4 regions of the Sphingobium rhizovicinum genome follow, and region 1 is predicted to be linked to each of the others. Evidence: predicted binding sites of a transcription regulator. Region 1 holds the regulator's gene; each other region holds the start of a gene.
The links. The regulator LexA, encoded in region 1, represses DNA repair genes until DNA is damaged. The targets are predictions, from matches to a motif close to GTTCCNCNCTTGTTCT.
Positions count from the first base shown of each region.

Region 1 (7,574 bases):
GCGCAGAAAATGGTGCGTGTGATGCTGCGGCCGGTCGAAGCGCCGATGCTGCCGGCAATGGTGCGGGTGAATATTGCCGACGCCGATGTGCCGAAGGGATTGGGGCAGGGCGCTCGCATCCGGTTCCGGGTGCGGTTGATGCCGCCCGCGCCGCCCAGTGTGCCGGGCGGCTATGATTTTGCCGCGCGCGCCTATTTTCAGGGGATTGGCGCGACCGGCAAGGCGCTGAAGCCGGTCGAGATGCTGCGCCCTTCGTCCGCCGGACCATCTCTGCGCGCGCGCCTGTTCGGGCATATTGTGGATCGGGTCGATGGCCCGGCCGAGGGGATCGCCGCCGCGCTGGCGACCGGCGATCAGGGGGCGATCCCAGAAAGCGATGCGGAGGCGATGCGGCGCAGCGGGCTGGCGCATCTGCTGTCCATCAGCGGGTTGCATGTCACGGCGTTGATCGGTGCGGTCATCTTCCTGTTGATGCGGGTGATGGCGCTCAGCGCGCGGGCGGCGCTGGACTGGCCGCTGATGCTGATCGCCGCCACCGGCGGCGCGCTCGCCGGAATTGGCTATACCTTGCTGACCGGGGCGGAGGTGCCCACGGTGCGCTCCTGCGTCGCCGCGCTGCTGGTGCTGGGCGGTCTGGCGATGGGGCGGGATGCGGTGACGCTGCGACTGGTGGCGACCGGCGCGCTGATCGTGCTGCTGTTCTGGCCCGAAGCGCTCGCCGGGCCGAGTTTCCAAATGAGCTTTGCCGCCGTGACGGCGCTGGTCGCGCTGGCCGAGCATCCCCGCTTTCGCGCCTTTGCGGTGGCGCGCGATGAAAGTGCGATTCGCAAGGCGGGCCGGATGCTGGCGGTCATGCTGGCGACCGGCATCGCCGTGGAACTGGTGCTGATGCCGATTGCGCTGTTCCATTTTCATAAGGCGGGATTGCTGGGTGCATTCGCCAATCTGATTGCGATCCCGCTGACGACCTTCATCATCATGCCGCTGGAGGCATTGGCGTTGCTGCTGGATGTGATCGGGCTGGGCGCGCCCTGCTGGTGGCTGACGGAGCAGACGCTTAACCTGCTGCTGGGACTTGCCCATGGCGTGTCGGCCAGTCCGATGGCGACGCTGCTCGCGCCGACGATGGGCATGGGTCTGTTCGGCGTCGCGATGGCGGGGTTGCTCTGGTGCCTGTTGTGGCGGACGCGGGTGCGATGGCTGGGGCTGGCGCCAGTGGTGACGGGCGTGGCGATGACGTTTTTTGCATCGCCGCCAGACCTGCTGATTACCGGTGACGGGCGACATGTGGCGGTGCGCACCGATAGGGGCATGGCCATATTGCGCGATCGGGCGGGCGACTATGTGCGCGATGTCCTGTCGGAAAGCGCGGGCTATGACGGGGAATTGACGGCGATTGCCGACCTGCCCGACGCGCGCTGTTCAACCGATCTGTGCGCCGTGCGGGTGAAAGACCAAGCGGAGCGGATCTGGCGATTGCTGTTCACGCGCAGCGATGCGCTGATTGCGCGGCGCGACTTTGCGCGCGATTGCGCAGCGGCCGATATTGTAGTCAGCGACCGCGGGTTGCCGCGCTGGTGTCGGCCGCGCTGGATGAAGATCGACCGCCGGCTGCTGTCGCGCACCGGCGGCCTGTCCATCACGCTCGAAACGGGCGAAGTTCACACCGTCTTCAGGCCGGGCGACGCGCATCCCTGGATTGCGCGCCGCCGGTTTCGAACGCCTTAATTATAGCGGCGCAGCAGGCCGGCGAGCTTGCCCTGAATGCGGACCTGGCGGGGATCATAGATTTGCGGTTCATAGGCCGCATTGGCCGGATCGAGCCGGACCTTCGCGCCTTCACGGCGGAAATATTTGAGCGTCGCTTCCGCCTCGTCGATCAGCGCGACGACGATCTGGCCTTCGCGCGCGGTCTCGGTGCGCTGAATGAGAGCGAAGTCGCCGTCAAGAATGCCGGCTTCCATCATCGAATCGCCTGACACTTCCAGCGCATAATGATCGCCGGCGCCCAGCAAAGCTGCGGGCACGGAGAGCATGGCGTGCCCCTCCATCGCCTCGATCGGCACGCCCGCCGCGATGCGGCCATGCAGGGGGATTTCAATGACGTCATTGGCGGCGGTCGGCAGCATGGGCGGCTGAACCGGCGGCGCGACCTTCGGCTGAAGCGCAACGACCGGCGCAGGCACGCGATGCATGGCGTCGGGCAGCTTGAGCACTTCGAGCGCGCGGGCGCGGTTAGGCAGGCGGCGAATGAAGCCGCGTTCCTCCAGCGCGTTGATCAGGCGATGGATGCCCGATTTGGAGCGCAGATCGAGCGCATCCTTCATTTCCTCGAACGAGGGCGAGACGCCGCCCTCTTCCAGTCGGGTCTGAATGAAGCTCAGCAATTCCTGCTGCTTGGGCGTCAACATCGCTGCGGTCCTCCGTGGAACGTATGAGGAACGCATAGGAAACACATCGGGGTTAGTCAAGCGTTTGCGGGCCTATCTGCGGCCCGCCATCCGACCTTATTGCCGCAACCGTTCGATCGCCTGGGCCAGCGCGACATAGAGCTTGCCCATGTCGGACGAGAGGATGGCCACGCCCAGCGCATTGCCGTCCCGTGCAGACAGGATGATCCGCAACATCGCCTCGAAATCGTGGATGTAGCGGTTCACATGGTCGCGGAAGTCGGCGTCATTGTCATAATGCAATGCGATTTCGCGCGATTCTCCGGCATCCAGCAACTTGACTGCGCGCCGGGTGAACACACCCCGATCGCCCTTCAGATAGGCCGACCAGGCCGAATCGGTCACATCGTTGGACAGGATCTTCGCCACGTCGATCGCGGTGCTGTTGAGCGATTCGATCAGCAAGGCGGATCGGCGGGCGAAATGGTCGCGGTCTCGATCTTCGGACGCCTGCTGCGCCTCGACGATGCGCTGTTCTACATTGGCGCTGGTGTCGGCGATGGTCAGCAATTGGCGGGTCAGTCGTTCTGACGCCTGATGCGCGGCCTTGACCGCTTCTTCGGCGACACGGGCGACCTGCTCGATCTGCGCCGTCACCTTTTCGCCGATCACGCCTTCCAGCGCAGCATCGCTCGCCTCGGCCAGCTGTTGCGCGGCCTCCGGAATGGCGCGGCCCAGCGCCTGTCGCGCGCGTTCCGCCGCCTGATCGGCCGTGTCCTTGACGCGCAGTAGAGCCGTGACCAGCAGCGGCCCTGCGCCTTCGGTGATGCGGCGCGCATCCTGATCGGCGGCATCCAGCGCCGTGCGCAGGCGATCGACGAGTTCGCGATTGGCGGTAAGGCCGCCCTGCGTGCTTTCCAGCCATTCAGTCAAACGGCTGCCCTGGCCGCGCAGCAGCGATTCGGCCTCCTCGGCGCGGCCGACCAGCGCTTCGGAAATCGCCTCCAGCCGCTCCATTTCGGGCGTCGTGCTGCCCAGAAGGGCGCGGCTTTGCGCCATGCGATTGTCGAACCGGGTCAGTGCGCCGGGATAGGTTTCATCCAGTTCGCGCACGCTGGAATCGAGCGCAACCATCAGCGTTTCGGCGGCGCCGATCAGCTTCTCGGCGGTCAGGCCGCCGGCCGTGAGCGCATTGTCGATGCGCTGCGTCTCCTCGGTCATGCGGGCCAGCGCGGCGGTCAGCCGTTCGCTGCGGGCCAGCGCATTGTCCTCCAGCGCGGCGAACCGGCCTTCGGTGGACGCAATCGTATCATGCAGACCCGCGTGCAGGCCGGACATCAGGCTGCGCTGCCCTTCGACCATCGTGTCGAGCTGATGCAGGCGGCTTTCAATATCGCCGATCATGTCGCTGAGGCTGGCGACCGTTTCGCCGCCAATGGCGTCCAGGCTTTGGCGCGACCGGGCGATCAGCGCGTCGAGCGAATCGGCCTGCGTCGAAAGCCCGCCGCTGGTGATGGCAAGATTTTCCTGCGCCCGTTCCAGCGCGGCCTCCAGCCGGCGGCGCAAATCGCTGTCGATCACTTCCATATCGCGCGACAGGGCGGCGATCGCCTGCTGGCTGGTCGCATCAATGCCCTTTTGCGCGCCGGACAGCAGCGTTTCGAGCGCTTCGGCCCGGCGGGACAATCCCTGATCGGTGGTGGCGAAGCTGTCCCGCGCAGAATGAAGGATGCTGTCGATCCGGGCGCGCAGGGCGCCGCCGATGGCGTCAAGATCGTCCGCCAGCGACGCGCGCACCTGATCGCTGGTGCTGGCGACGCCGGCCTGCGCCGCTTCGATCGTGGTGGTCAGCGCGACGGCATGCGCCTCCATATCCTGGCGGCTGCGATCCATCGCCTGACGGGCGCTTTGCGCGGTCGCATCGATCCGACTGGAAGCAATGTCGGCCAGGCCGGTGACTTCCTGCGTCGCGGCGCGGGTGTTTTCCTGCAACTGGGTGAGCTGGCTCGACAGGCTTTTGGTGGCAGCCAGCGTGCGGGTGCGCGCCTCGTCCGACACTTCGGTCAGCGCGTGCAGTCGGGCCTCCAGCATGTCGATGCGTTCGGCAAGCGCATGGCCATCGTCCATGATCCGCGCGCTCATGCGGCCGGCGCGTTCCTCCAGTTCGGGAATGGAGCCGATCAGCGTTTCCATCCGCTCGACCAGCGCCATGCCGGCGCGCTCGGCGCTTTCGGCCAGTTCGGTGGTGGAATGCGCGCGCGCGGCGATCAGTTCGGCGGACGCTTCCATATTGCTGCTGGCGGCCGCGCCATAGCTGTCGAGCAGTTCGGCCTTGTCCTGCATCGTCTGCCGCGCGCTTTCCAGCTGGGCGCTGATGCGGCCAAGGCGCAGTTCCAGCAGATCGGCTTCGGTGCGCAGCGCGCGGGCCGTATCGAGATAGCGGCGCGATTCGGTGCGGCTGTTGCGCACCAGCAGCAGATAGGCGAGCGCCAGCAGGATGAGCGGCGCCGTCAGCGTGGCGACAGCGCTGGCCCAGGCGGACGGCCCGGCCAGCAGATCGCCCGACATGATCATCGCCCAGAGCGCAAAGCCCGTCCACGCCACGCCCAGCAGCGACAGGCCGATGCGCACCCGTCGGACCATCGTTTCGCCAGCGCCATCGGCCGGATCATCCAGATCGTCGATTTCCAGAACAGCCTGTTTCAAAAGTAAAATATCATCCGCCTGCGACTCGTTAACGGTCGCGCCCGGTTCGTCTCGCCAAAATTCGACGATTTTGCTGTTGCCCCCTGTCATGCCCGCATCCTAGCAGTTTTTCCGCCCGCGCAAATGCCCTGTTACCAAAACTTAACGCACGCCAGATAGCGTCCGTCGCCATGTCTTATGATTCCGGCGCCCTTCACGCAGCCCTGGCGGCAGCCGTTGGCGAAGATCAGGCGCTGATCGCCGATCTGCGCATCGCCTTCATGGAAAGCGCCACGCATCATGTCGACCTGCTCAGCCGGGCGCGGTGCGACGCCAATTGGGAACTGGCCGCCTGGCGGCTCAAAGGGCTGGCGGCGAGTTTTGGCCTGACCGCACTGATGGTACTGGCGGATGAGGCGGCGCAATCGGCGCCGGGCGATCCGCGCATCGTGCGGCAATTGCGCGCCGTGCTGGACAGCCTGCGCCAGGACTGATTCGCAATCATCGGGCCGGCGCTGCTTGCGCTAATGCGTCCGCCTTGCGAAAAGGTCGCCCGCACAACAATCGGGTCACAAGCGTAACGACATGAGTTTCGCCGCAATTCTCAGCGCCAGCAGGCCATCGACCGATTCGCCGCCCGGATTGCGGGCAAGCCTGCATTTCGCCGGGCAAACGCTGGTCGAATATCAGGCGCGCCAGGCGGTGCAGGCCGGCGCGGACCGCATCCTGATCTTGGTCAGCGTCATCACGCCCGCCCTGTCGCAGGCTGTCGATCGTCTGAGCGCGGACGGCATTGCGGTCGCACTGGTGCGCGACATGGTGTCGATGGTGCGGGATGCGCCGCGCGACGGCGACGTTCTGCTGGTGGCGGACGGCGCCGTCGTGGCGCAGGCGCATTTCGACAATATCGGCGCGAACGAAGGCAATGCGCTGCTGGTGGCGGACGACAGCCGGGCGAGCGGCCCGCTGGAGCGAATCGACGCCGGGCAGCGCTGGGCCGGGCTGGCGCGGGTCGGCCCCGACCTGTTGTTCGGCACGCTGGACATGATCGGCGACTGGGATCTGGCGCTGACGCTGGTGCGTGCGGCGGTGCAGAAGGGCGCGCGTCGCGTCACCGTGCCGCAGGACGATCTGCTGGAAGGGCGCGTTGCTCTGGTCGAAAGCCAGGAGCAGGCGGATCTGGTGGCGCAGGCGGTAACGGCCGCCGGCGCATCGAGCGTGCGCGGGCGCGGCGGGATCGAACATTATCTGCTGGCGCCGCTGGCGCGCCGGATCGGCCCGGCGCTGATGCGGATGCAGGTGCCTGCGGTGCAGGTGCGGATTGCCGCCATGGCGCTGGGCGCGATCGCGCTGGTGCCGATCGAACTGCAATGGATGCTGACCGGCTTTGGCATCCTGATCGGGGCGCTGTTGCTGGCGGAGACGGCTGATCGGCTGGATGAACTGGCGCTGCGGCCGCCGCCGCTTGGGTGGACTGCATTTGTCACGCCGGGCTTCGCGCTGATGGGTGTGGCGCTGGCTGGAGCGGACGCGCTATCCACCTATCTGGCTCTGCTGCTGGCGGTGATCCTGACGGCCGATCGCTGGGGGCGCACGGGCGCGGCCCGGCCATGGATGGTCGCAACCCCCGGCGGCGTGCTGCTGCTGTTGCTGCTGGCCGGGCTGATCGGCGCGACAGAGAGCGGATATGACGTTGCGATGGTGATGGCCATCGCGTCGGTCGCAGCCATATTGCTCCGCAAACCCGGCTGATCTGGATCGGGGCTGAATTTTGTTTCGACCCCGGATTTTCGCCGTCAGGGTTTAGTGCATTTTAACGACGTGCGATTATGCTGCACCGCATGAACGCCCTTTCGTCCCTTACCGGCACGGTCATGGCGGGCGGCTGGCCAATGGCGCGCGTCATGGCCGGCATGTCCGCCGTGCCGGTTGGCCATGCGATCGATCTGGCCCTATTCTTTCCGAACGATGATCTGACGCGGCACGATGCGCTGATCGCCGAAACGCGGCGCCATCTGGGCGGCTGCGTGGCGGCGGTGGAAATGGCCATGCGCCTGTCGTTCGACCATGCGCCCCACATCGCGGCCGCGTTGGACCGTTGGCCTGAGCCGCTGGTCTGGCCGATGGTGCGGGCGCAACCGACTTTGCTCGGCCCCGGATTGCTGGCGCATATGCAGATGCGCGCGGGCGTGACGCTGATGCTGCGGCAATCTGGCGAGGCGGATTTGGAACGGCCGGGGGAGGCCGCGTCCGACCTGCCTACGGCCGATGATCCCGATCTGGGCGACGCGGTGTCGGCGCTGGCGCTGACCGAAGGACGCTGGCTGATGCTGGGGGGGGAAGACCGGCCGATGCGGCCCGACCTGCCGGCCGAACATTATGCCGAACTGGTGTGGACGGTCGCGGCCTGCCTGGCGGCGGTGGCGCAGCGCACCATGCCCGATGGGGGCGATGCGTTGCTGGGCGCGTTCGAACGATCGGGCTGGGCGTTGCTGACCG
Region 1 is NZ_JBHRVU010000004.1:1,970,762-1,978,335, reverse strand. It holds gene ACFOKF_RS10820 (ComEC/Rec2 family competence protein) at 1-1,728, shown strand, start outside; gene lexA (transcriptional repressor LexA) at 1,725-2,411, opposite strand; gene ACFOKF_RS10810 (hypothetical protein) at 2,508-5,186, opposite strand; gene ACFOKF_RS10805 (Hpt domain-containing protein) at 5,267-5,569, shown strand; gene ACFOKF_RS10800 (hypothetical protein) at 5,661-6,827, shown strand; gene ACFOKF_RS10795 (hypothetical protein) at 6,917-7,574, shown strand, end outside.

Region 2 (7,574 bases), 1.5 Mb from region 1:
CCGCCCATGTCGGCGAAAAGGTCGCCCGTGGCGATCGCATCGCGCTGATGGGATCGACCGGCCGCTCGACCGGCCCGCATCTGCATTTCGAAGTCCGGCTGAATGGCCAGGCCATCAACCCCCGCCGCTTCCTGGAGGCCCGCAAAGATGTTCTCCAAGTCCAGCAAATCGCCACGGCCCGTTTCGCCGATGTCGGCAACCGGGGCTAAGCACACGCCCTTCTCGCTGATCGGCAGCGATGTGACGATCAGCGGCAACCTGTCCGCCACCGTCGACCTGCATGTCGACGGCGTGGTGGAAGGCGACATCAGTTGCGCCGCGCTGGTGCAGGGGCCTGACAGCCGGATCACCGGCCATGTCGTCGCCCGCAGCGCCCGCCTTGCGGGGCTGGTCGACGGATCGATCAGCGCCGACGAACTGGTGGTGGAAAGCAGCGCCCGCATTACCGGCGACGTGACCTACGCCACCATCACCATTGCGGCGGGCAGCCGGATCGAAGGCCGCTTCGCCCATAAGGATGGCGCAGCCCCCGCCGCCGAACTCAAGCTGATCGCCAACGACAGCGCCGGCTGACCCGTGCGCATCTAACCATATTTGTCACTGGCCGCGTGCCGTCACTACGCGCTATCGCCCCGCCGTCATTTCGATGGGAAGAGGTGCGCGATGGAACGTCCCGACTTCTGGCCTGATGTGCGCCGTTTCCTGCTGGGCTTCGCCAGCGGCGGCATCGTCATCGGCGTCTACACATTGATCAGCGTGCATCCCCTGCCTTAGTCGCCGCTTGACCCGCACGCCGCCGTGCGGAACATCCTGTCGCCATGACCGATGCGCTTCCCCTCGGCCATCCCGTCTACCGGGACATGCCGACCACCATCTTCGAACATATGTCCGCCCGCGCGCGCGAAACCGGCGCGATCAATCTGGGGCAGGGTTTCCCCGAAGGCCCCGGACCGCGCGAAGTGCTGCAAGCCGCCGCCGACGCGCTGCTAACCCGGTCCAGCCAATATCCGCCGATGCCCGGCCTCATCGAATTGCGCACGGCCATCGCCGACCATTATGCCCGGCACCAGCAACTCGACCTCAACCCGCAGGAGGTCATCGTCACCTCCGGCGCGACCGAGGCGATCGCCGCCAGCCTGCTCGCGCTGGTGAAGCCCGGCGACGAAGTGCTGATGCTCGCCCCCCTCTACGACGCCTATCTGCCGCTGGTGGAGCGGGCCGGCGGCATGGCGAAGGTGGTGCGCCTGACCCCGCCCGACTGGCGCGTCACCCGCGACGCGCTGGAGGCGGCGATCGGCCCGCGCACCCGCATCCTGCTGATGAACAATCCGGTGAACCCCGCCGGCATCGTCCTGCGCGACGAAGAACTGGCGCTGCTGGCGGAGCTTTGCGTCGCCCATGACCTGATCGCCATCTGCGACGAAGTGTGGGAGCAGACCGTCTATGACGGCGTGCCGCACCGCCCGCTGATCGGCTTTCCCGGCATGCGCGGCCGCACGGTCAAGATCGGGTCGGCGGGCAAAATCTTCTCCGTCACCGGCTGGAAGGTCGGCTGGATGTGCGCCGCCCCGCCCATCGCCACCCTGCTCGCCCGCGCGCATCAGTTCCTGACCTTCACCACCCCGCCCAATCTGCAATGGGCGGTGGCGCAGGGGCTGGGTTGGCCCGACGACTGGCTGAACGATCAACGCGCCGCCTATCAGGCGTCGCGCGACCGGCTCACGGCGGGGCTGGAAAAGGCCGGCTATGTCGTACAGCCCAGCGCCGCCACCTGGTTCCTGTCGATCGACCTGCCCGCTTCCGGCATCGCGCTGGACGACGTCAGCTTCTGCAACCGGATCATCGACGAAGCCGGCGTCGCCGCAATCCCGATCAGCGCCTTTTATCCGCAAGACCCCGTCACGCATCTCGTCCGCCTCTGCTTTGCAAAGACGGACGCGATGCTGGATCAGGCAATCGACCGGCTGGCCGCCTTCCGCGCGGCGCTGGGCTGACGGACGATCGCCACGCCCAGCGCGATCATGCCGATCAGCAACAGCCCCTGCGCGGCCAGGAAAGGCGGCTCGCTGCCCGTCGGCGCAAAGGCGTTGAGCGCCGGCACCTTGAGGAAGCCCTGCACCACCAGCACGAACAGGTTCATCCACAAGGCGGCGGTGGCGCTCACCGCATGGATCGTCCGCGCCCGCCCCTGCAGCTTCAGCCCATAGAGCGCCACAAAGGCCACGATCAGCACCAGCGTCGAGATCACCCCCACCCCGATCGCCGGCGTGAACCCGCGAAAGGGAAAGAGAAAGCCGGTCAGGCTGGTGAGCAGGGTAGTGACCAGAAAAAACCCCTGCACGCCCGGCAGGAAACGCCCCTTCGCCTGTGCCGGCAGGGCGATCAGCCCGGCAATAATGCCGATCAGGCTGATCGCGACATGCAGCGCGATGAAGGCGGGAATGGAAAGACCGAGGATCATGACGTTTCTCCTAGTTTCCAGAAATCCGTTCGGTTCGAGTAGCCCCTTCGACCGCCTGCAAGGCAGGCGCTCAGGACAGGCTTCGAGCGAAGCCGAGAAGGCGTATCGAGAACGGGTTCTCGACAAGCTCGAACCGAACGGGGTGGGTTCAAATCCGATAGCGGGCCGCCGCATCCTTGAGCGAAAGATTGGGCCGCAGCGCAGCCCGCGCCGCCAGATAGGCGTCCAGGTCCGCATTGTCCGGCAGCGCGGGAATGGTGATCGGCTCGCCCATGTCCAGCCCGGCCAGCGCCGCGTCGACCATCACCTCCACATCCATCACCATCGCAGGCGGAATGGCGGCGATCTGCTCGGCCGTCCAGATGGCGGTGCGGGTGATGCCGGGCAGCACCGCCTGCACCTTCACCCCCTTGCCGCCCAGTTCGACCTGCAACGCCTCGGTAAAGGCCAGCACATAGGCTTTGCTCGCCGGATAGACCGCGGTGAAGCCGTCGGGCATCAGCGCCGTGACCGACGTGATGTTGATCAGCGTCCCCGCCCCCTTCGCAGCAAAGCGGGGCGCGACAGCGCGGGACAGCCGCGTCACCGCCAGGATGTTGAGGTCGATAAGGCCGGTCAGATAGGCCGGGTCCGTCTGTGTAAAAGCCTGCTCCCCGGCGATCCCGGCATTGTTGATGAGGCCGGTGATGGCGTCATCATCGCGCAGCCGCGCTTCGATCCGGGCGAGGTCATCGGCCTTTGATAGATCGGCGGCGATTACTTCGACGCCGACGCCGGTTTCGCGCAGGCTGGCGGCCAGCGCCTCCAGCTTGTCGGCCCGCCGGGCGACCAGGATCAGATTGGCGCCGCGCTTTGCAAAACGATCGGCATAGACCGCGCCGATACCGTCCGACGCGCCGGTGATGAGAATGGTGTCGTTGTTCATGGGGGTTCTCCCGTTAATCCACCTCCGTTCGGTTCGAGCTTGTCGAGAACTGTTCTCGACACGCCTTCTCGACAAGCTCGAAGCCTGTCCTGAGCGCCTGCCTTGCAGGCAGTCGAAGGGGCTACTCGAACCGAACGGGGATAAATTGTTGGTTTTCAGCCGTTGATGAAATCCAGCAGGTCGGCATTGAACCGATCCTGATGCGTCTGCGTCAGCCCATGGTCGGCGCCTTCATACACGATCAGCGTCGCATCCGTAACGATCTTGATGGTGGAGAGGGCCGCCGCGCCGATCGGCACGATCTGGTCGTCATCGCTATGCAGGACGAGCGTGGGCACATCGACCTTGGCGAGGTCCGCATGGAAATCGCTCTCGGAAAAGGCGCGGATCGAGTCGAGCTGGCCCTTCAGGCCGCCCATCATCCCCTGCCGCCAGAATTCTTCGCGAATGCCTTCCGAAATCACCGCGCCGTCCCGGTTATAGCCATAGAAGGGGATGGTCAGATCCTTGAAGAACTGGCTGCGATTGTCGAACGTGCCCTTGCGAATGCCGTCGAACACCTCGATCGGCAGGCCGCCCGGATTGGCTTCGGTCTTCAGCATCAGCGGCGGCACCGCACCGATCAGCGCCAGCCTGGCGACCCGGCCCGTGCCATGGCGGCCGACATAGCGGGTCACTTCCCCGCCGCCGGTCGAATGGCCGACCAGCACCACATCCTTCAGGTCCAGCGCCTCGATCAGGTCGGCCAGATCGTCGGCATATTGGTCCATATTGTTATTGTCCCACACCTGATCCGACCGGCCATGGCTGCGACGATCATGGGCGATGGTGCGAAAACCCTGATTGGCGAAGAACAGCATCTGCGCGTCCCAGGCGTCGGCCGACAGCGGCCAGCCATGGGAAAAGACGATCGGCTGGCCATCGCGCGGCCCCCAATCCTTGTAGAAGATGCGGGTGCCGTCCGTCGTGGTGACAAAATTGCTCATGATGAAAGTCCCTTTCCGTGTCTGGAAGAGCGTCTCTCACGCCCTGTGCTTGCAGAATTAGGGGAGATGACGGAGGATCGGGATTGGCGGTTCCGACATTAAGCGGGCCGATTCCGACAAAGGGCCTTGGCATGACCGACACCCGCCTTCCGCGCGCAGAAGTGGGCATCCTGCTCTATCGCAACTGCCAGCAGGCGATGGTCCATGGCATGACCGACCTCATAGACATTGCCGGGCAGTTTTCGGTCCAGCATGGCGGCCCGGTGGTCCGCGTCAGCCATTGGCGCATGCAGGAGGATGGCGACTTCGCCCGCATCCACGACACGCATGAGGGGCTGCCCGGCACGCCCGGCATATGGCTGGTCCCCGGCCGCCTGACTGGCGTGCCCGACGCACAGGAAGCCGCGCCCTACGCCCGCTGGCTGCTCGATCGCCATGCGCAGGGCGCGACGCTCGCCTCCAACTGCGGCGGCGCTTTTCTGCTCGCCGCGACCGGCCTGCTCGACGGCCGACCGGCCACCACCCACTGGTGGTTCGCCGATCAGTTCCGCACCCGCTTCCCAAAGGTGAGGCTCGATTGCGACCGCATCGTCATCGACGATGGCGACATCATCACCGCCGGCGGCCTGATGGCCTGGACCGACCTTGGCATGCGGCTGGTCGACCGGCTGCTTGGCCCCACGGTCATGCTCGACACCGCCAAATTCCTGCTGATCGACACGGCCGGGCGCGAACAGAAGCATTTCGCCCGCTTCCTGCCGCGCCTCACCCATGGCGACGAACCGATATTGAAGGTGCAGCACTGGCTCGCCGCCCGCGAAGCCAAGGCGACCAGCCTGGGCGAAATGGCGGCGCAGGCCGCACTGGAGGAACGCACTTTCCAGCGCCGGTTCAAGGCGGCGACGGGCATGACCGCGATCGAATATGTCCAGCATCTGCGCGTCGCCCGCGCCCGCGAGCATCTGGAATTCACCAAACGCACCGTCGACCAGATCGCCTGGAGCGTCGGCTATGAAGACGCCGCCGCCTTCCGCAAGCTGTTCCATCGCCTCGTCGGCCTTTCGCCCGGCGACTATCGCACCCGCTTCGCCGCGCCCTCCGCGCAGGCAGCGTAACAACCCGCAATATCCGTTCGTTTCGAGCGAAGTCGAGAAACGCGCGCGCCCCGTTTCTCGACTTCGCTCGAAACGAACGGTGCAAGAGTCTTGCAGCCGCCGTCAGCGCCCGCTAGGTTCCCGTTTCGTTCCGACAACCCTACCCCTCCCCGTTCGGGCTGAGCCTGTCGAAGCCCTGTTCTTTCTCCAGAGAAAGACGGCCCTTGGACTTCTCTCAGGGCGAACGGAGCCTAATGAGGTTAAAGCAAATCCCATGGACAGCCTGGCCGCCATTCTGATCGTCATCGCGCTGCTGATCGGCCTTGCCGTCGGCTGGCTGCTCAAAGGCAAGGCGCTAGCCCCGCTTGCCGCCGAAAAGGCCGATCTGACGACGAAGCTCGACACCGCCACGACCCAGCGCAACGCCGCCATCGCCGAACTGGCGGTGGAGCAGGAACGGGTGACGCAGGCCAATGTCCAGATCGCCCGCGTCGAATCGGCGCTGCACGCATCCGACCAGCGGCTGGAATCGGCGCAGCATGCCGCCAGCGAAAAGCTTGAGGCGCTCCAGGCCGCCGCCGCCCAGCGCATCGACGCCATTCAGGCCGAACGCGAAGCCGCCCTGCGGGAACTCGCCGCCCTCAAATCCGATATTGAGGCCCGCACCCGCGCCTTCGAAGCGCAGATCGTCGCGCTCAAGGACGCCAAGGAGCAACTCTCCGCCCAGTTCAGCGAGATCGGCGGCAAATTACTCGAATCGGCGCAGAGCCAGTTCCTGACCCGCGCCGACCAGCGTTTCGCGCAGGCCAGTGAAAAGAGCGAGGCGCAGCTCAAATCCCTGCTCAATCCGGTCGAAACCACGCTGAAACGCTATGAGGAAGGCCTCGCCCGCGTCGAAAAGGATCGCGTCGGCAGCTATGCCGAACTGCGCGAAGCGGTGCAGCAGGTGCATCTGGGACAGGGGCAGGTGCGCGAGGAAACCGCCAAGCTGGTCAACGCGCTGCGCGCCGCGCCCAAAACGCGCGGCCGCTGGGGCGAACAGCAGTTCAAGAATCTCATCGAAACCGCCGGCCTTTCCCCCTTCGTGGACTTTCAGGAGGAAGTGTCCGTCACTGTAGAAGATGGCCGGATGCGACCGGATTTCATCATCAATCTGCCCGGCGATCAGCAGATGGTGGTCGACGTCAAATGCTCGCTCGTCGCCTATCTGAACGCCGTCGATCAGGTCGATCCCGCGCTGCGCGACGCCCATATGCTCGATCATGCCCGCGCCATGCGCACCCATGCCGACGCGCTGGGCCGCAAAGCCTATTGGGAACAGTTCGACAAGGTGCCCGACTTCGTCATCATGTATGTGCCCGGCGACAATTTCGTCACCGCCGCGCTGGAGGCGGACATGGACCTGTGGGAACGCGCCGCCAAGAATCGCGTCATCATCTGCGGCCCGGCCACCTTCCTCCCCCTCGCCCGCACGCTGGCCAGCCACTGGCGGCAGGCCGGCTTGCAGGATCAGGCGCGACAGGTCGGGCAACTGGGCAAGGAGCTTTATGAACGCCTTGCGGTGGCCGCCAGCCATCTCAAGCGGCTGGGGTCCGGCCTCACCAGCGCGGTCGACAATTACAACAAGTTCGTCGGCAGCTTCGACCGCAGCGTCCTGCCCTCCGCCCGGCGTTTCCGCGATCTCAACATCGAAACCGGCGGCAAGGAGATTGAGGCGGTGGAGCCGCTCGAAGTATTGGCCCGCGACGCCCAGTCCGACGAGGCAAAGGCCCTGCCCGCCGCAGAATAAAACGTCCCTCGTCCCGCAGGCGGGAGGGGGGTTAGAGGGTGGGCCTGCGCAATCCACCACATTGTAAATAAGCCAGGAACAAGCCCGCCTCCCCCGCGTATCTCTCCATAAGCGGCTGAAAATTCCGATGGCCGCAAACAGGAGAGCATCATGTGGAAGACCCTGCTGGGGCGCCGTCCGCTGCGTCGGCGCACCGTGCCCGTGCCGGATCGCCCCCCGATCGAACAGGACCGTGCCATGCGCGATGATCCCTTCGCGGACCTCATCGCAAAGCTGAACAAAATCCCCTATCAACGACGGCGCAAGGTCGGGATGGGCT
Region 2 is NZ_JBHRVU010000004.1:451,012-458,585, reverse strand. It holds gene ACFOKF_RS03570 (M23 family metallopeptidase) at 1-209, shown strand, start outside; gene ACFOKF_RS03565 (bactofilin family protein) at 190-573, shown strand; gene ACFOKF_RS03560 (aminotransferase) at 819-1,994, shown strand; gene ACFOKF_RS03555 (hypothetical protein) at 1,949-2,461, opposite strand; gene ACFOKF_RS03550 (SDR family NAD(P)-dependent oxidoreductase) at 2,610-3,386, opposite strand; gene ACFOKF_RS03545 (alpha/beta fold hydrolase) at 3,542-4,372, opposite strand; gene ACFOKF_RS03540 (GlxA family transcriptional regulator) at 4,504-5,487, shown strand; gene rmuC (DNA recombination protein RmuC) at 5,741-7,255, shown strand; gene ACFOKF_RS03530 (hypothetical protein) at 7,406-7,574, shown strand, end outside.
Region 2: rmuC (DNA recombination protein RmuC) is a predicted target of LexA. The motif match lies at 5,604-5,619, and genes of this name have one in related genera.

Region 3 (7,574 bases), 1.2 Mb from region 1:
GACCGGCGGGTTGGCCGTTGCCGCCGACTTCAGCGGGCGGCTGACCGATCCGCGCCTGAATGGCGTGGTGCGGGCCAATGCGCTGACCTATGAGAATGAGACGTTCGGCACGCGCGTCACGCAGATGAAGCTGGATGGCCGCTTCACCAACGATCATCTGGAGATTCGCGATTTCTCTGGCCGGGCGGGCGACGGCACGGTGCAGGCATCGGGCAATGTCGGGCTGGCGGCGGACAGCGGCTTCCCGATGGATATTGCGCTGAAGCTCAACCGGGCGCGGCTGGCGCGCAGCGAGGCGATCACCAGCGTGGTGAGCGGAACGCTGAACATCACCAACAGCACAGCCAATGGCGGCCTGATCAAGGGCGACCTGTCGCTACCCGAAACCCGCTATCGCGTAGCGTGGCAGGGCGGCACCGAGATTCGCGAGCTGACCGGGGTGCGGCGCAAGGGCGCCGGGCCGGATGCGCTGGACCAGCGGCTGGCCGCGCGCAAGGCCGCCGCCAAGCCGGCCGACTGGAAACTCGATATTCGCGTGCGGGCAGACAATGAGATTTACGTGACCGGCATGGGGCTGGATTCCGAATGGAAGACCAACATGCGCGTCACCGGCACCACCGCCAATCCGCGCGTGGTGGGCAAGATTGAATCGCTGCGCGGGCGCTATAGTTTCTCCGGCCATCAGTTCGATCTGGAACAGGGCGTCATCACCTTCAATGGGCCGATGCTGAACCCGACGTTGCAGATCAAGGCGGAAACGCGGATCGACACGGTGACGGCGGGCATTCAGGTGACGGGCAGCGCGCAGCAACCCGACATCGCCTTCATTTCGACGCCGACCCTGCCGCAGGACGAAATCCTGTCGCGCATCCTGTTCGGCGACAATGTGGCCAACCTGTCGGCGGTGCAGGCGGTGCAGCTGGCGGCGGCGCTCAACGGGCTGCGCGGCGGCAGCGGCGGGCTGAACCCGATGGGCAAGTTGCAGGGCGCGTCGGGCATCGACCGGATCGGCATCGTGGGCGGCGACGAAGCGACCGGGCGCGGCACGTCGCTGGCCGTCGGGCAGCATATTTCGAACAATATCTATGTCGAGGTGATCACCGATTCGAAGGGCTTCACCGCCACCCAACTGGAAATCGCGCTGTCGAAGACGCTGAGCCTGTTGTCGAAGACCGGCACCAATGCCGGATCGTCGGCGAACCTGCGTTATTCGAAGGATTATTGATCAGGCGCGACTCACGGTGATCGACTGGGCGTTCATGGTTGCGCCGCCAAAGACGGTCATGAAGGCGATGTCGGTGGCGTCGCGACCGACGGCGATGCGGACCATGGTTTCGACAGGAGCCAGGCCGGTCGCATCGACAATGTGCCAGGCGCCGTCGAGCCAGACCTCCACCACGGCATGGAAATCGGGCGGATCGAGATCGAGGGCATAGACCGAGACGAGCCGGGCGGGAATGTCGCGCGAGCGGATCAGCGCGGCGGTGAGATGGGCATAGTCGCGGCACACGCCCTGCTGCGCGACGAAAGTGTCGGCGGCGGTGGTGGTGACGTTGGAGCTGCCCGGCACATAGACGAGATTGGCGTGGACCCATTCGACCAGCGCATGGACCAGCGCGCCTCCGTCCAGATCGGGGAAATGGCCGCAGACGAAGCTGACGAACCGATCCGCCTCACAATAGCGGCTGGGCCAGATGAAGGGCAGCACATCTTCGGGCAGGCTGGGCAGCGGGCTGCGGGCAAGGGTGGTGATGTCGATGGCCGGGCGTTCGACGTCGATCGTGGCGCGATAAGTGCTGACCATGCGTCCGATGCCGGTGCGGGTCCAAGTGCGGCGCCCGACGCCGCTGCCGCCGACCTTGTTGGTGAGTGGCCCCGCATTGTCGATGATATGGGATTGTTCCACCACCCGCTGATCGGGAAGCGCGGCCGCCTCCACCGCGAGCAGGACGTCGGTCTGCTCGGCAAAATCATAGTCGAGGATCGCTTCGATCGCGACGCGCATGGCGGTGGGGTCCGAATGTCAGAGGGGGCGGGCCGATTCGACCTGCGGGAATGAGCATCGGGAGGCTGCAAGGGGTTAGCAAGCGGATTGCATATTATCCGGGTTAAACGAAAGGGTGCGGCGGAGAACATGGCGCTTTCCGTTTCTCGACACGCTCGAAACGAACGGGGGTTGGGCGGTTCCGGCCCACTATATTCGGCTTAACTTCGCATATTTCCCGCCGAATCGGACATTTTCGTGCGCTGGGCGGATCCTATCGGAAAGTCGCCCCCTTTTCGTCCCGACGGTAAAAGGCCCGTCGCGCAGGGAGCGCGGCGGGCCTTTTCAGTGCGTGATGCGCAAGGCGGGCGAGCCTGCAAGGGTAGTGTCCGGCTGATCCGGCCGGACACCGATCCCCTGCTTATTCGCCATCATCCTCCGCATCGGGTCCGGTCATCATCCCTTCGGCAACCTGTTCGGTCTTGCCGCGGATCGCCTTTTCCAGCTTGTCCGCGAGTTCGGGATGTTCCTTGAGATAGGTTTTGGCGTTTTCGCGGCCCTGACCGATGCGGACCGAATCATAGGAGAACCATGCCCCCGACTTTTCGACCAGCCCAGCCTTCACGCCCAGATCGAGCATTTCGCCGATCTTGGAGATGCCTTCGCCATACATGATGTCGAATTCGACCTGCTTGAAGGGCGGCGCCACCTTATTCTTGACCACCTTCACGCGGGTCGCATTGCCAACAATATCGTCGCGATCCTTGATCTGGCCGGTGCGGCGAATGTCGAGACGGACCGAAGCGTAGAATTTGAGTGCGTTGCCGCCGGTCGTGGTTTCCGGGTTGCCGTACATCACGCCGATCTTCATGCGCACCTGATTGATGAAGATCACCATGCACTTGGACCGCGCGATCGAGCCGGTCAGCTTGCGCAGCGCCTGCGACATGAGGCGAGCCTGAAGGCCGACATGGCTGTCACCCATTTCGCCTTCGATTTCGGCGCGCGGCACCAGGGCGGCGACCGAGTCGATCACGAGAATGTCGATGGCGTTGGAGCGAACCAGCGTATCGACGATTTCCAGCGCCTGTTCGCCAGTATCAGGCTGCGACACGATCAGTTCATCGATATCGACGCCCAGCTTCTTGGCATAGATGGGGTCGAGCGCATGTTCAGCGTCCACAAAGGCCGCGGTGCCGCCGGCCTTTTGCGCTTCGGCGATGGCATGCAGGGTCAGCGTGGTCTTGCCCGAGCTTTCCGGGCCATAGATTTCGATGATCCGCCCCTTGGGCAGGCCGCCGATGCCAAGCGCGATGTCGAGGCCGAGCGAGCCGGTCGAGATCGATTCAATCTCGATCTTCTCCCGGCTGCCCAGCTTCATCGCGCTGCCCTTGCCGAAGGCGCGGTCGATCTGTGCGAGCGCCGCGTCCAATGCTTTCTGTCTGTCCATGTTTCCCGTCTTCTTGGAATCGATGAGTGAGAGCAGTGCAGTCATCGGCCAGTCCTCTGTCAAGCGGAACGCAAGCATTCCGTGCGTCTGACCAATGATGTATCCCGTTTGTTCCTATAGAACAAGAGGGGAACGGAAATTTCCTATCCGCCCCCTATCGCGCGCGGTTCAGCCGCCCAGCACCTTGCCCAGCGCGCGTTCGACCGCGCCGATGGTGAAGGGCTTGGCCAGCGTCGGCCGCCCGGCATGGTCGGACGGCAGATCGTCGGCCATGCCGCCGGTGGCGAAGACGAAGGGAATGTCGGCCTGCGCCAATATGTCCGCCACGGGCCAGCTTTTTTCGCCCTGCAAATTGCAGTCGACCAGCGCCGCGTCGAACCCGCCGGCGCGCGCATGGTCGCAGGCTTCATCGACCGTGGCGGCGATGGCGTGCAGCCGATAGCCGAGCGCGTCGAGATAATCTTCGAGCATCATGCCGATCATCGCCTCATCCTCAACGATCAAAATGGATTTGGCTTCGGACATGCGGAGAACCTTATTTATGAATGTGTGCTTCGCTATCGCATCGGGAGGCGATTGCACAGAGGGCATGGATTGATCGAGAACAAGGAATGGGCGAGCGAATTTGCTTTCAGCATCGCGCGCCTGCCCACCCCGCTGCGACTAACTTCGCTACGCTCGCAAGTCTCGCTGCCCCTCCCGCAAGCGGGAGGGGAGTGAAGAGGGTATTATTCCGCCGCCGGGCGGGTCAGGAGGGCGTCGCGGGCGGCTTCGGCCAGTTGGTTGACGGAGAAGGGCTTGGGCAGGAAGGCGACATTGGCGATGTCGATCGACTTGCGCAGTTGCTCCTCGGCATAGCCGGACATGAAGAGGACGGGCAGATGCGGATGGGTGCGGCGCGCCTGCGCCACCATGGCGGGACCGTCCATGTTCGGCATCACCACGTCGGAAATCAGCAGGTCGATCTGTTCGCCGCCGCCCAGCACTTCCAGCCCCTGTTCGCCGTCATTGGCGGTCAGCACCTTATAGCCCTGTCGCGTGAGCGCGCGTTCGGCGACGGCGCGGACCATATCCTCATCCTCCACCAGCAGCACCGTGCCGGTGCCCCAGGTTTCGGTGCGCGGCGCGGCGGGCTTCATCTCCACCGGCTGTTCGACGTCCGCCCCGGCATAGACGGGCAGATAGATGACGAAACTGGCGCCGCGCCCCAGTTCGGATTCGGCGAAAATATAGCCGCCCGACTGTTTGACGATGCCATAGACAGTGGAGAGGCCCAGCCCCGTTCCCTTGCCCAGTTCCTTGGTGGTGAAAAAGGGTTCGAAGATTTTGGCGAGGATATCGGGCGGGATGCCAAGGCCGGTATCGGACACGCGCAGCGCGCTATAATCGCCGGCGGGCAGGATTTGCTGGCGCATTTCGCGGACGCGGGCGGCGGGCACGGCATAGGTCTGGATATTGACGGTGCCGCCTTCGGGCATGGCGTCGCGCGCATTGACCGCCAGGTTGACGATCACCTGCTCCATCTGGCCGGGGTCGGCGCGCACCGCGCCCAGATTGCGGCCATGGGTGACGTCGAGCTTCACATTTTCGCCCAGCAGGCGTTTCAGCAGGGTCGACACGTCGGCGACGATGTCGGGCAGCTGAAGGATTTGCGGGCGCAAAGTCTGTTGCCGCGAGAAGGCGAGCAGCTGACGGGTGAGGCCGGCTGCGCGGTTGCTGTTCGATTTGACCTGCTGAATATCGTCATAGTCGCTGTCGCCGGGCGTATGGCGCATCAGCATCAGGTCGCAATGGCCGATGATGGCGGTCAGGATATTGTTGAAGTCATGCGCGACGCCGCCGGCAAGCTGGCCGATCGCCTGCATCTTGGTCGCCTGCGCGACCTGCCGCTTGAGCTTGCTCTCCTCGCTATTGTCCTTGAGGGAGAGGAGCACGGCCGCTTCGCCAAGGCCGCGCACGCCCGCCAGGCTGAGCGCGATCGGATCGTCAGGCGTGTCGCGCATCCGCACGGCGATGTCGCCGGACATTTGCGGGCCGACGGCGAAACGGCGCACCGCATCGGCCACCGCCGCCTGATCTTCGCGCACGACAAGATCGCCGGGATAGCTGGGCTTTTCTCCGCTCTTGAGGCCGGCGACGCGAGCGAAGGCGTTGTTGACGAAGAGGATGCGGCCATCGCGATCGGCCATGGCAAGGCCGAAGGGCAGCAGCGAGAGCAGGGTTTCGATATAGGAAAGCGCGGAGGTGCCGCCGCCGCCGGCCGGCTCATCAATGAGCAGCAGCAGCATCGGGCCGTCCTGCGCCGACGCCTGCGACCCGTTGGGCTGGGCGGCGCGCTTCAAGGGCACTTGCAGCAGGCGCAGCGGCAGGCCGCCCTGCTCCTCGCGCGCCAGGAACAGCCGGCCCTTGTCATCCACGCGCATATGGGCCGCGAAATCGCGGCCGGTGATATTGGCGTCGATGCGGCCGGCGGCGCGCAGCAGGAAGGCGCCATTGGCGGCGCGAATGCGCCCTTCCCCGCCGATCATCGCCGCCATGATGCCCGCTTCGCCAAGCTGACGACCGGCCTCCCCGGTCAGGAAGCGATGCACATCGTCTAGCGCGCTGGGCTGACGAACGGGGGTGAAGCGCCAGAGGAGATAATCCTCCGTCCGGCCGGTGCGGGCGACGTCGACATCAAGGCGCAATGCGCCCTGCACCATGCCTTCATGCCGCGCCTCCCCATCGCGCCAGGCGGCGCGGGCGGCGGTGGCGAGGCTGTCGGCCAATGCGGTGTCGGCGGTGACGGCCGGCGGCGTGGGATAGCCGGGGAACCATTCGCCAAACAGGTCGCTGGCGCAGACCAGCCGGCCGGCGCGATCGGTGACGGCGATCGCCATGCTGGAGGCGTCGGCTGCGGCGCGGGCGACGGTCCAGTCCGGGGTCGATTCCCGGTCGGACAGCTGGGGCGGATAGAGATGTTGATACCAGCTCAGCAGCGCAGCGGCGGTCAGGATGGTCGCGCCGAAGCCGGCGGCCAGCGCCCAGCTGCCCGCCGCATAGAGGACCAGCCCGGCGGAGACGAGGGCGGCAAGGATCAGCAGCGGCAACGCAACACGCGAGCGCGGCTGGATCAGCCAGGCCTCTTCACCTCTTTTCAAAACCATACCCCTGATGCGCAACCGGAACGCCGCGCGTCAGACGCGGGCGGCTTCCTCCAATGCGCTGCTTTTGCCGACCTTGCCAATCCTCAATTTGCGCGCCTGCCATTTGCGGCCCATGCGATGGCGCCAAAACCAGTCGGCGATGAAATAGCCGATCACCGCGCTGGCGAGCGAGATGAGGAAGAGGCCGAGCAGCATGGCGGGGGCCGCTTCGGAGAAAAGCCAGCTGCACCACTGGCCGATCGTGGCGTTGCCGTCGACCAGCGCCATGAAGCCGGTGGCGTCGGCGCTGCGGCCCAATATCCAGTTGCCCAGCCATACCGACGCCATCAGGATCAGCGGCGTGGTGGCGGGATTGGACAGGAAGGTCATGGCCGCGGCGACCGGGATATTGGCGCGGAACGGCAAAGCGAAGAGCGCCGCCCCGGCGATCTGCACCCCCGGGATCAGCAGGAAGATGCCGACGAACAGGCCCAGCGCCACGCCGCGCGGCACCGACCGGCGGGTGAAGCGCCAGAGCGAGGGTTCCAGCACACGATGGGCGACGGGGGCGAGCACCTTGCTCTGTTCCAGCGATTCGCGGGTCGGGGCATTCGCGTGCCACCAGCGAGTAAGGCGATTGCTCATCAGATCAACCCTTGTCCCGCATGATGCGCTGCTGATCCCGCTTCCAGTCGCGCTCCTTGATGCTGTCGCGCTTGTCGTGATTCTGCTTGCCCTTGGCCAGCGCCAGTTCGACCTTGGCCCGGCCCTGGCTGTTGAAATAGATCATCAGCGGCACCAGCGTCATGCCCTTGCGCTCGACCGCGCCGTGCATCTTCTGGATCTCGCGCTCATGCAGCAACAGCTTGCGGGGGCGCTTGGGCGTGTGATTTTCGCGGTTGCCATGGCTATATTCGGGGATGTTGCTGTTCACCAGCCACACCTGATTGCCCTTCACCTCGGCATAGCTTTCGGCGATATTGCCCTCGCCTCCTCGAAGGGCTTTCACCTCGGT
Region 3 is NZ_JBHRVU010000004.1:3,179,635-3,187,208, forward strand. It holds gene ACFOKF_RS16720 (translocation/assembly module TamB domain-containing protein) at 1-1,225, shown strand, start outside; gene ACFOKF_RS16725 (transglutaminase-like domain-containing protein) at 1,226-2,005, opposite strand; gene recA (recombinase RecA) at 2,406-3,479, opposite strand; gene ACFOKF_RS16735 (response regulator) at 3,603-3,959, opposite strand; gene ACFOKF_RS16740 (hybrid sensor histidine kinase/response regulator) at 4,163-6,574, opposite strand; gene ACFOKF_RS16745 (DUF2062 domain-containing protein) at 6,611-7,204, opposite strand; gene smpB (SsrA-binding protein SmpB) at 7,209-7,574, opposite strand, start outside.
Region 3: recA (recombinase RecA) is a predicted target of LexA. The motif match lies at 3,553-3,568, and genes of this name have one in related genera.

Region 4 (7,574 bases), on a different contig from region 1:
AGGCGGAAAAGCGCCGTTCCATCTCTGCCGGCGACTTGAGGTTCCGGTCCATATAGCGCTCGCGCCTGAACCCCAGGCCATCGATCGTCGTCTTCTCCCGGATCGCGGTCATCACATCCTGGAGCGGTCGAACATGGGGCGAGTGATAAAGAATGTCGCCGGTTGCGACGCTCCGCACGGCGGTCGCTCGCGCCATGACATCGAGCCGGTGAAGCCGGGCGACGTCGTCGGGCCGTCGGCGCAGCGCAAGCGCCAGATGCGCGCGGGCACCGAATACGGCCTTGAGATCCCGGAGATTGGCCATGGTTGTATCGTCGGGCTGGTCCGGCACCAGGATCGCGATCTGGCCTTCGGCATGGGCAACGACATCGGCCCAGTCGAGCAGGCAGCAGCCCTTGCCACCGCGCGCCTTGCCGACCGAGAGCAGACGGGTCAGCCGAGACCAGGCGGGGCGATCGGTCGGATAGAGGAGGAGGGCCTTGCCGTCGGTCAAATCGACCCGCGCGCCGGCGATCATCCGGACGCCGGTTGCTTTCTGCGCATCCCACCCGCGCACAACGCCCGCGACGCTGCCCCAATCGGCAAGACCCAGAGCCTTGTGTCCAAGCAGTGCGGCGGCTGAGAAAAGCTGCTCAGGCGAGGATGCGCCGCGCAGGAACGAGAAATGACTTGTGATTTGGAGTTCGACATAGCGGGTCATCACCCAAACACCCCATGCATGAACCAGCTGAGGTTCCCGGTCTGCTCATCGACGCCATCGCCCCGGCGGAACAGCCAGAAGCGTTCGCCGCCCTCTGCCTCGACCCGGAAATAGTCCCTGACAGCCCACATCTCCTGGGGGGAACGCCACCATTCGCCATGGATGCGTTCCGGGCCGTCGCCGACGACCACTCGATAGCTCGATCCCCGCCAGACGAAGCGCCGAGGCGGATGGTCGGGCAGCAGCGCCACGACATTGGACAGAAGTTCGGGTCGCCTCAGCATCCGCACAGGCCGCTTCCAGCCGGGCCAGCCTTTGGGCGTTGCCAGTGGTCCGACCCGCCGCACCGCGCGCTCGGGCACGTCGCTCTCATGCGAGGACAAGCGAAAAGGCGTGTCGGGATCGATCCGGCCGGCGAGTTGATCGACCAGCAGCGCTATATCGGGTGCGCGATCGCCCGTGATGAGGCCGGCCTCCAGCGTCTGCGCTCTCAATTGCTCGACGCGCGGTGCGCTCAGCGTCATCGTCTCGATGCCAAGGCCCGGATCGATCCGCTCGACCCGCATGGCCAGCATGCGTTTGAGATGCTTCGCATCGCGCGTGGCCTTCGCTGTGCCGATGGCAATACGCTGCTCGGTTCCATCGACGATCTGGCAGGCGAGCTGCGCGGTGCGCAGGCCAAGGCCCTGCTCGATCAGCAGGGTGACGAGATCGTCGACCAGATCGCCGATCACCTGGTTGATCGCCTCAGCTGTGCCGATCGGTTCAAGCAGACGCCGTTCTACATGGGGTGTCTCGAAGGGGATGACCGGCACGATGGGTTCAGCGATCATCCCGCGGGCCTGGTCGAGCCTGCGAACGGTCGGGAGGCCAAGACGGCGGGCGAGCGGTCCGCGTGGCATGGGATAGAGGTCAGCGATGCGCTCCAGGCCGAACCGGGCTGCGGTCTCGAGCACGCCCGGATCGAGCCGGAGCGCGGAGAGCGGTAGATCGGCAATGGCCTGGGTTTCGGCGCCGTTCGGAAGGAGGGTGATGGCCTCGTTCCCGTAGCGCGCGAGCGCATGGGCGGCGCCCGGCGTGCCTGCGATCGCGACGCTGGCCGTGAAGCCCAGCCGCTCAAGGAACCGCAGCAACCGGCGGCAGAAGCGCGCCTCGCCGCCGAACAAATGCGTGGTGCCGGTAAGATCGAGCCAAAGGCCGTCCGCGCACGCGACACTTGCAGTCGGCGTCCAATGCGCGATAGCGTGCAGCGCCAACCGGTCCAGCCAGGCCTGATCCGCATCTGGCTGCGCGTCGCGCACTTCCAGGTCGGTCACCAGCGCCCGGGCATGGGCGGCGGCCATGCCGGGGCGAAGGCCAAGTTTCAGCGCAAGCGGGCAGGCCGCGGTCACGACGTCTCGCTGCCCCGTGCGCGCGATGAGGATCGTCGGCTGGCCCCAGAGCTTGGCCCATGTGAGCGCGGGGACGGGGACAGATGCAGTGCGGCCGCCACCGTCATCGGCGGGCAACGCCTTGAAGGGATGCTCGGCGGATTCGCTGCGCCGTCCCATCTCGCGCATGGTCGGGCGCTGATGCGCTGGCATGGCATCGATATCGGCCTGGGTTGGCCCGCTGCCGAGCGCGCCATCGCGCGCCCAGCGGGCGCCGGGGCGCCAGCCACCCGCCTTGGGGACGGAACAGGCGCCAGGATTATCGTCGATCGGCGAGGCGAAGCGCGGTGCGATCGGGGCAGGAGCCGGCTCAGGCAGCCTGGCGGGCCGCTCTGCCCGTCGCAATCGCTCTATCGGGAGCTGCGGCAGGTAGAGCGAGGCGACCCGTGTCATCGCACGCCTCCAGTTCGATGGAGAAGGGATTGCCGTTCCGCTGGCGGACAAGTTCGACCGACCAGCGCGGCCGCCCAAGGCCGACATGGGGAACGGGGCTCGAAGGGGCCGCACCGATGCGCCAGCGCGTCATCGCCGAGGAGAGACCGCTCAAGGGGCAACGCTCGCGACTTCGGTGGCGGCGGTAGAGCAGCATCGGCGTCTTGCCGTCGGAAGCCGCCAGCTGAAGCCGTCGGGTCGCCGTCTGATCGGCGGCCTTCACTTCCGCGACAACGCAGGCGAGCGATCCATCGCGCAGGCCATCTTCGGCAAGCGCCAGGACCTCGGCGTCCTTGCGGCCCTGGGCATAGAGGATCTTGTCAGGGCTAAGGCCGATCTGCTCGAGGCCCGGCGCATAAAGGTCGAAGCGCGTCACCGCCCAGAGAATGGTGAACCCCGGCTCCGCGCAAAAGCGCGCCGCGATCCCGGCGGCAAACAGGGTGGCGCAGGCATCATCGGTGAAGCTGGCCGAAGCAGCAGCGATTTCATGTAGTCCCGCGCCATTGAGACCCTGGTCGGCCAAACGTTCGTCCAGCTCGGGCAATCCGAACGGCAGGGCGGGCCCGCGCGCGGCGCGGGCATGCGCCAGGCTTGCGCGAAGCGCGGCAAGCTGGTCGACCTGGTTCTGGTCGAGGGAAGAGAGATATACGGACATGGGAACAACGACTCAATATGTTCCCTATATGTTCCTTTGACTCTGAAGATTCGTCAAGGCGGATGAATCGCAGCTCATCTGAGGTTTAGGTGAAGAGGCGGGAAGCGTGTCCCCCTCCAGTCATCACCGTATGCGACTGTTCATCGCCGGCCCTAGTTCATGAGCCAGACAATCCACCACCTGCTGCACCTTTGGCAACAGATGACGGCGCTGTGGATAGACTGCCCAAATCGGCTCATCGTCCGGCTGGGCGTCCTCCAGCAGCAAATCTACCATGCCATGTTTGAGATAGGGCAGAACATAAAAGTCGGGGAGCTGGCAAATGCCCAATCCCGAGACGCAAGCCTCCATGACAGCATGTCCGCTGTTGCACATAAAACGCCCTTTAGGTCGATGGACGACTTCCTGTCCGCCTATCTTGAAATGCCAAGCTGCGGCGGTGCCTGCGATACATTCATGGTTTTCCAAGGCCTCAACCCGGTTCGGACGCCCTGCAGATGCAAGATAGCTTGGGGCTGCGCACGTATAAAGGCTACGTGACGCCACGCGGGTTGCTATCAGGCGGGGGTCTGTGATCGAGCCCGTCCTTATAGCCAAATCGAACCCTTCGCCGAAGAGGTCGATGATCCGATTGGACAGTTCGATAGATACCGTAAGCTTGGGATGCTGCGCGGCGAAGCGGCGTATGATCGGGGCCACGAACCGCTCACCCATCGCCGTTGAACAGGTCACGCGCAGCTCTCCTTGAGGCGCGCTGCGGTCGCCAATAAGGGCGATTGCCTCATCCCTGTCTTGAGCGATCCGCTCGCACCGTTCGAAAAATGCTCGTCCGGTGTCGGTTAACCTGACCGTGCGGGTCGTTCTATGAAATAGCTGAGCTTCAACTCGCTGCTCCAGCGCCATGATCGAGCGGCTGACATGCGTGGTCGACATGCCTAGCGCCTGTGCCCCACGCGTGAAGGAACCCAGCGTGGCGACGCTGATGAATTCGTCGATACCATCCCAAGCCGACATTCATTATCCCTATAAAGAAATAAACCTTTGCCAAAATACTATATTATCGCTCCTGCGGAACGGCGCTAGAGTGAAAATGAGGAGTGGGCGTGGCTACGATGTGGCTTGGATAATCTATGCGTGGCTCTGCAAGATTTTTCCGGCTGTGATGAGCCACGCTGGCTGTTCTCGAACGCTGCCAATGACGAGGAATGAGAAATGAAGACCCGCGCCGCCGTCGCCTTCGAAGCGAAGAAGCCGCTTGAGATCGTCGAGCTGGACCTGGAAGGGCCCAAGGCGGGCGAAGTGCTGGTGGAAATCATGGCGACCGGCATCTGCCATACCGACGCCTATACGCTCGACGGGTTCGACAGCGAGGGCATTTTCCCCTCGGTCCTCGGCCATGAAGGCGCGGGCATCGTGCGCGAAGTCGGGCCCGGCGTGACTTCGGTAAAACCGGGCGACCATGTCATTCCGCTCTACACCCCCGAATGCCGGCAGTGCAAAAGCTGCCTGTCGGGCAAGACGAACCTGTGCACCGCTATCCGCGCCACCCAGGGCAAGGGGCTGATGCCCGACGGCACCACCCGCTTCAGCTTCAAAGGTCAGCCCATCTATCATTATATGGGCTGCTCCACCTTCTCCAACTTCACCGTCCTGCCCGACATCGCGGTGGCCAAGATCCGCGAGGACGCGCCGTTCCAATCGAGCTGCTATATCGGCTGCGGCGTCACCACCGGCGTCGGCGCGGTCATCAACACCGCCAAGGTGCAGGTGGGTGACAATGTCGTCATCTTCGGCCTGGGTGGCATCGGCCTCAATGTGATCCAGGGCGCGCGCCTTGCCGGGGCGAACAAGATCATCGGCGTCGACATCAACCCCGATCGCGAGGAATGGGGCCGCAAGTTCGGCATGACCGACTTCCTCAATTCGAAGGGCCTGTCGCGCGAAGAGACGGTAGCGAAGATCGTGGAGATGACCGACGGCGGTGCCGACTACACGTTCGATGCCACGGGCAATACCGAAGTGATGCGCACGGCGCTCGAAGCCTGCCATCGCGGCTGGGGCACCTCGATCATCATCGGCGTGGCTGAAGCCGGCAAGACGATCGAAACGCGACCCTTCCAGCTCGTCACCGGCCGCAACTGGCGCGGCACGGCCTTTGGCGGCGCCAAGGGCCGGACCGACGTGCCCAAGATCGTTGACATGTATATGACCGGCAAGATCGAGATCGACCCGATGATTACCCATGTCATGGGTCTGGAGGAGATCAACACGGCTTTCGACCTGATGCACGCGGGCAAGAGCATCCGCTCGGTCGTCGTCTTCTAAGTTCGTTCGAGAGAGGGAGGAATAAAATGGCTGTCATTTCGGGTGACGGGGTGTTTTCGCACGCCTGTGTCGGCGCGAGCGACCTTGCAGGGTCGTCGGCCTTTTACGATGCGGCACTGGCGCCGCTGGGGGTCAAGAATCTGGGCCCTTTCGGAGATAACGTCATCCTCTACGGGAAAGACAAACCGGCTCTGCTGGTTCTGCGCCCCGGCAATGGCGAAGCGCCGTCCAGCAACGGCGTGACCATCGGGTTTGCGGCCGCCAGCACCGACGAGGTCGATGCCTTCCATGCTGCTGGTCTGGCTGCCGGCGGCAGCTGCGAAGGCGAGGCAGGGCCTCGTGGTCATTTGCCCGGCGCCTATGCCGCCTATCTGCGCGATCCGGCCGGCAATAAAATCTGCGCCTACACCTTCACGGATGGCAACTGAATGATGGAGCAGGTCAGCACGAACAATGCCTTCGGCGGCGCGCAGGGCGTCTATAAGCACGCCTCCGCCGCTACCGGAACAGAGATGACCTTTTCGGTCTTCGTGCCTCCGCATCAGCCGGGGACGAAGCTGCCGGTCGTCTGGTATCTGTCCGGGCTGACCTGCACCCATGCCAATGTCACGGAAAAAGGCGAGTTCCGCCGCATCTGCGCGGAACTGGGCCTGATCTTCGTCGCGCCGGATACATCGCCGCGCGGCCCGGACCTCAACGGGAATGCCGTGCCGGACGATCCGGCCGGTGCCTATGATTTCGGCCTGGGCGCGGGCTTCTATGTCGATGCGACGCAGGCGCCGTTCGATCGTCATTACAAAATGTGGTCCTATGTGACCGAGGAATTGCCCACCCTGATTGCGGACAATTTCCCGGCGGACATGACGCGCCAGTCGATCATGGGTCATTCGATGGGAGGCCATGGAGCAATCACCATCGCCCTGCGCAATCCGGGCAGATATGCGTCGGTGTCAGCTTTTGCGCCGATCGTCGCACCCGGCCAGGTGCCCTGGGGGGAGAAGGCCCTGGCCGGCTATCTGGGTGAAGATCGCGCGACATGGCGCCGGCACGATGCGGTCGCGTTGATCGAGGATGGCGCCCGCGTGGCAGATTTGCTGGTCGATCAGGGCGGTGCAGATTCGTTCCTGACGCAGGAATTGCGGCCGGAACTCCTCGAAAGCGCATGCAAGACGGCGGGCATCGACCTGACGCTCAACCTGCGCGAAGGCTATGACCACAGCTATTATTTCATTTCCACCTTCATGGCCGACCATCTGCGCTGGCATGCGACCCGCCTCATCAAGGATTGATTGATGGTTCAGATTTTGGTGACTGGCCGCGACGGTACCGAACATGCGGTCAAGGCGGAGGCCGGTCTCTCGCTGATGGAAGCGATCCGTGACAATGGCCTCGACGAACTGCTCGCACTCTGCGGCGGATGCTGTTCCTGCGCGACCTGCCATGTCTATGTCGAAGAGGGCCACGCGATCCCGCCGCTCAGCGACGATGAGAATGACTTGCTAGACAGCAGCGATCATCGCAACGGGCGCTCGCGCCTGTCTTGCCAAATTCCGCTGACGGCACAGCTCGACGGGCTGCGCGTCACCATCGCGCCGGAGGACTGATGAGCGAGACCCTACTTTCCCGTTATTATGAGGCCTTCAACAGAGGCGATGCCGAGGCGATGCTGGGCCTGCTGACGGAGGATGTCGTCCACGAACCCTCGCAGGGTGAACCGCGCCAGGGCAAGGCGGCCTTCGCCGCATTTCTCGATCACATGAATCGCTGCTACCGGGAGCGGGTGATCGATCCCGTCTTTCTGAGCTCGGGGGACGGCACTCGCGCGGCGGCCGAGTTCCAGCTGGAGGGCGAATATCTGCAGACCGACAGCGACTTGCCGCCCGCGCGTGGTCAGCGCTATCGGCTACGTGTCGGCGCCTTTTTCGATATTGTCGATGGCCGGATCGCGCGAGTCAGCAACCATTATAACCTCGCCGACTGGTTGAGGCAGGTCGGCGAACCGGCATGACGGCCGCTCTGGATGCGCCGCTGG
Region 4 is NZ_JBHRVU010000005.1:1,154,356-1,161,929, reverse strand. It holds gene ACFOKF_RS24135 (error-prone DNA polymerase) at 1-700, opposite strand, end outside; gene ACFOKF_RS24130 (DUF6504 family protein) at 700-2,523, opposite strand; gene ACFOKF_RS24125 (ImuA family protein) at 2,441-3,217, opposite strand; gene ACFOKF_RS24120 (LysR substrate-binding domain-containing protein) at 3,341-4,231, opposite strand; gene ACFOKF_RS24115 (S-(hydroxymethyl)glutathione dehydrogenase/class III alcohol dehydrogenase) at 4,430-5,542, shown strand; gene ACFOKF_RS24110 (VOC family protein) at 5,569-5,970, shown strand; gene fghA (S-formylglutathione hydrolase) at 5,974-6,831, shown strand; gene ACFOKF_RS24100 (2Fe-2S iron-sulfur cluster-binding protein) at 6,835-7,146, shown strand; gene ACFOKF_RS24095 (ketosteroid isomerase-related protein) at 7,146-7,550, shown strand; gene ACFOKF_RS24090 (GNAT family N-acetyltransferase) at 7,547-7,574, shown strand, end outside.
Region 4: ACFOKF_RS24125 (ImuA family protein) is a predicted target of LexA. The motif match lies at 3,237-3,252, and genes of this name have one in related genera.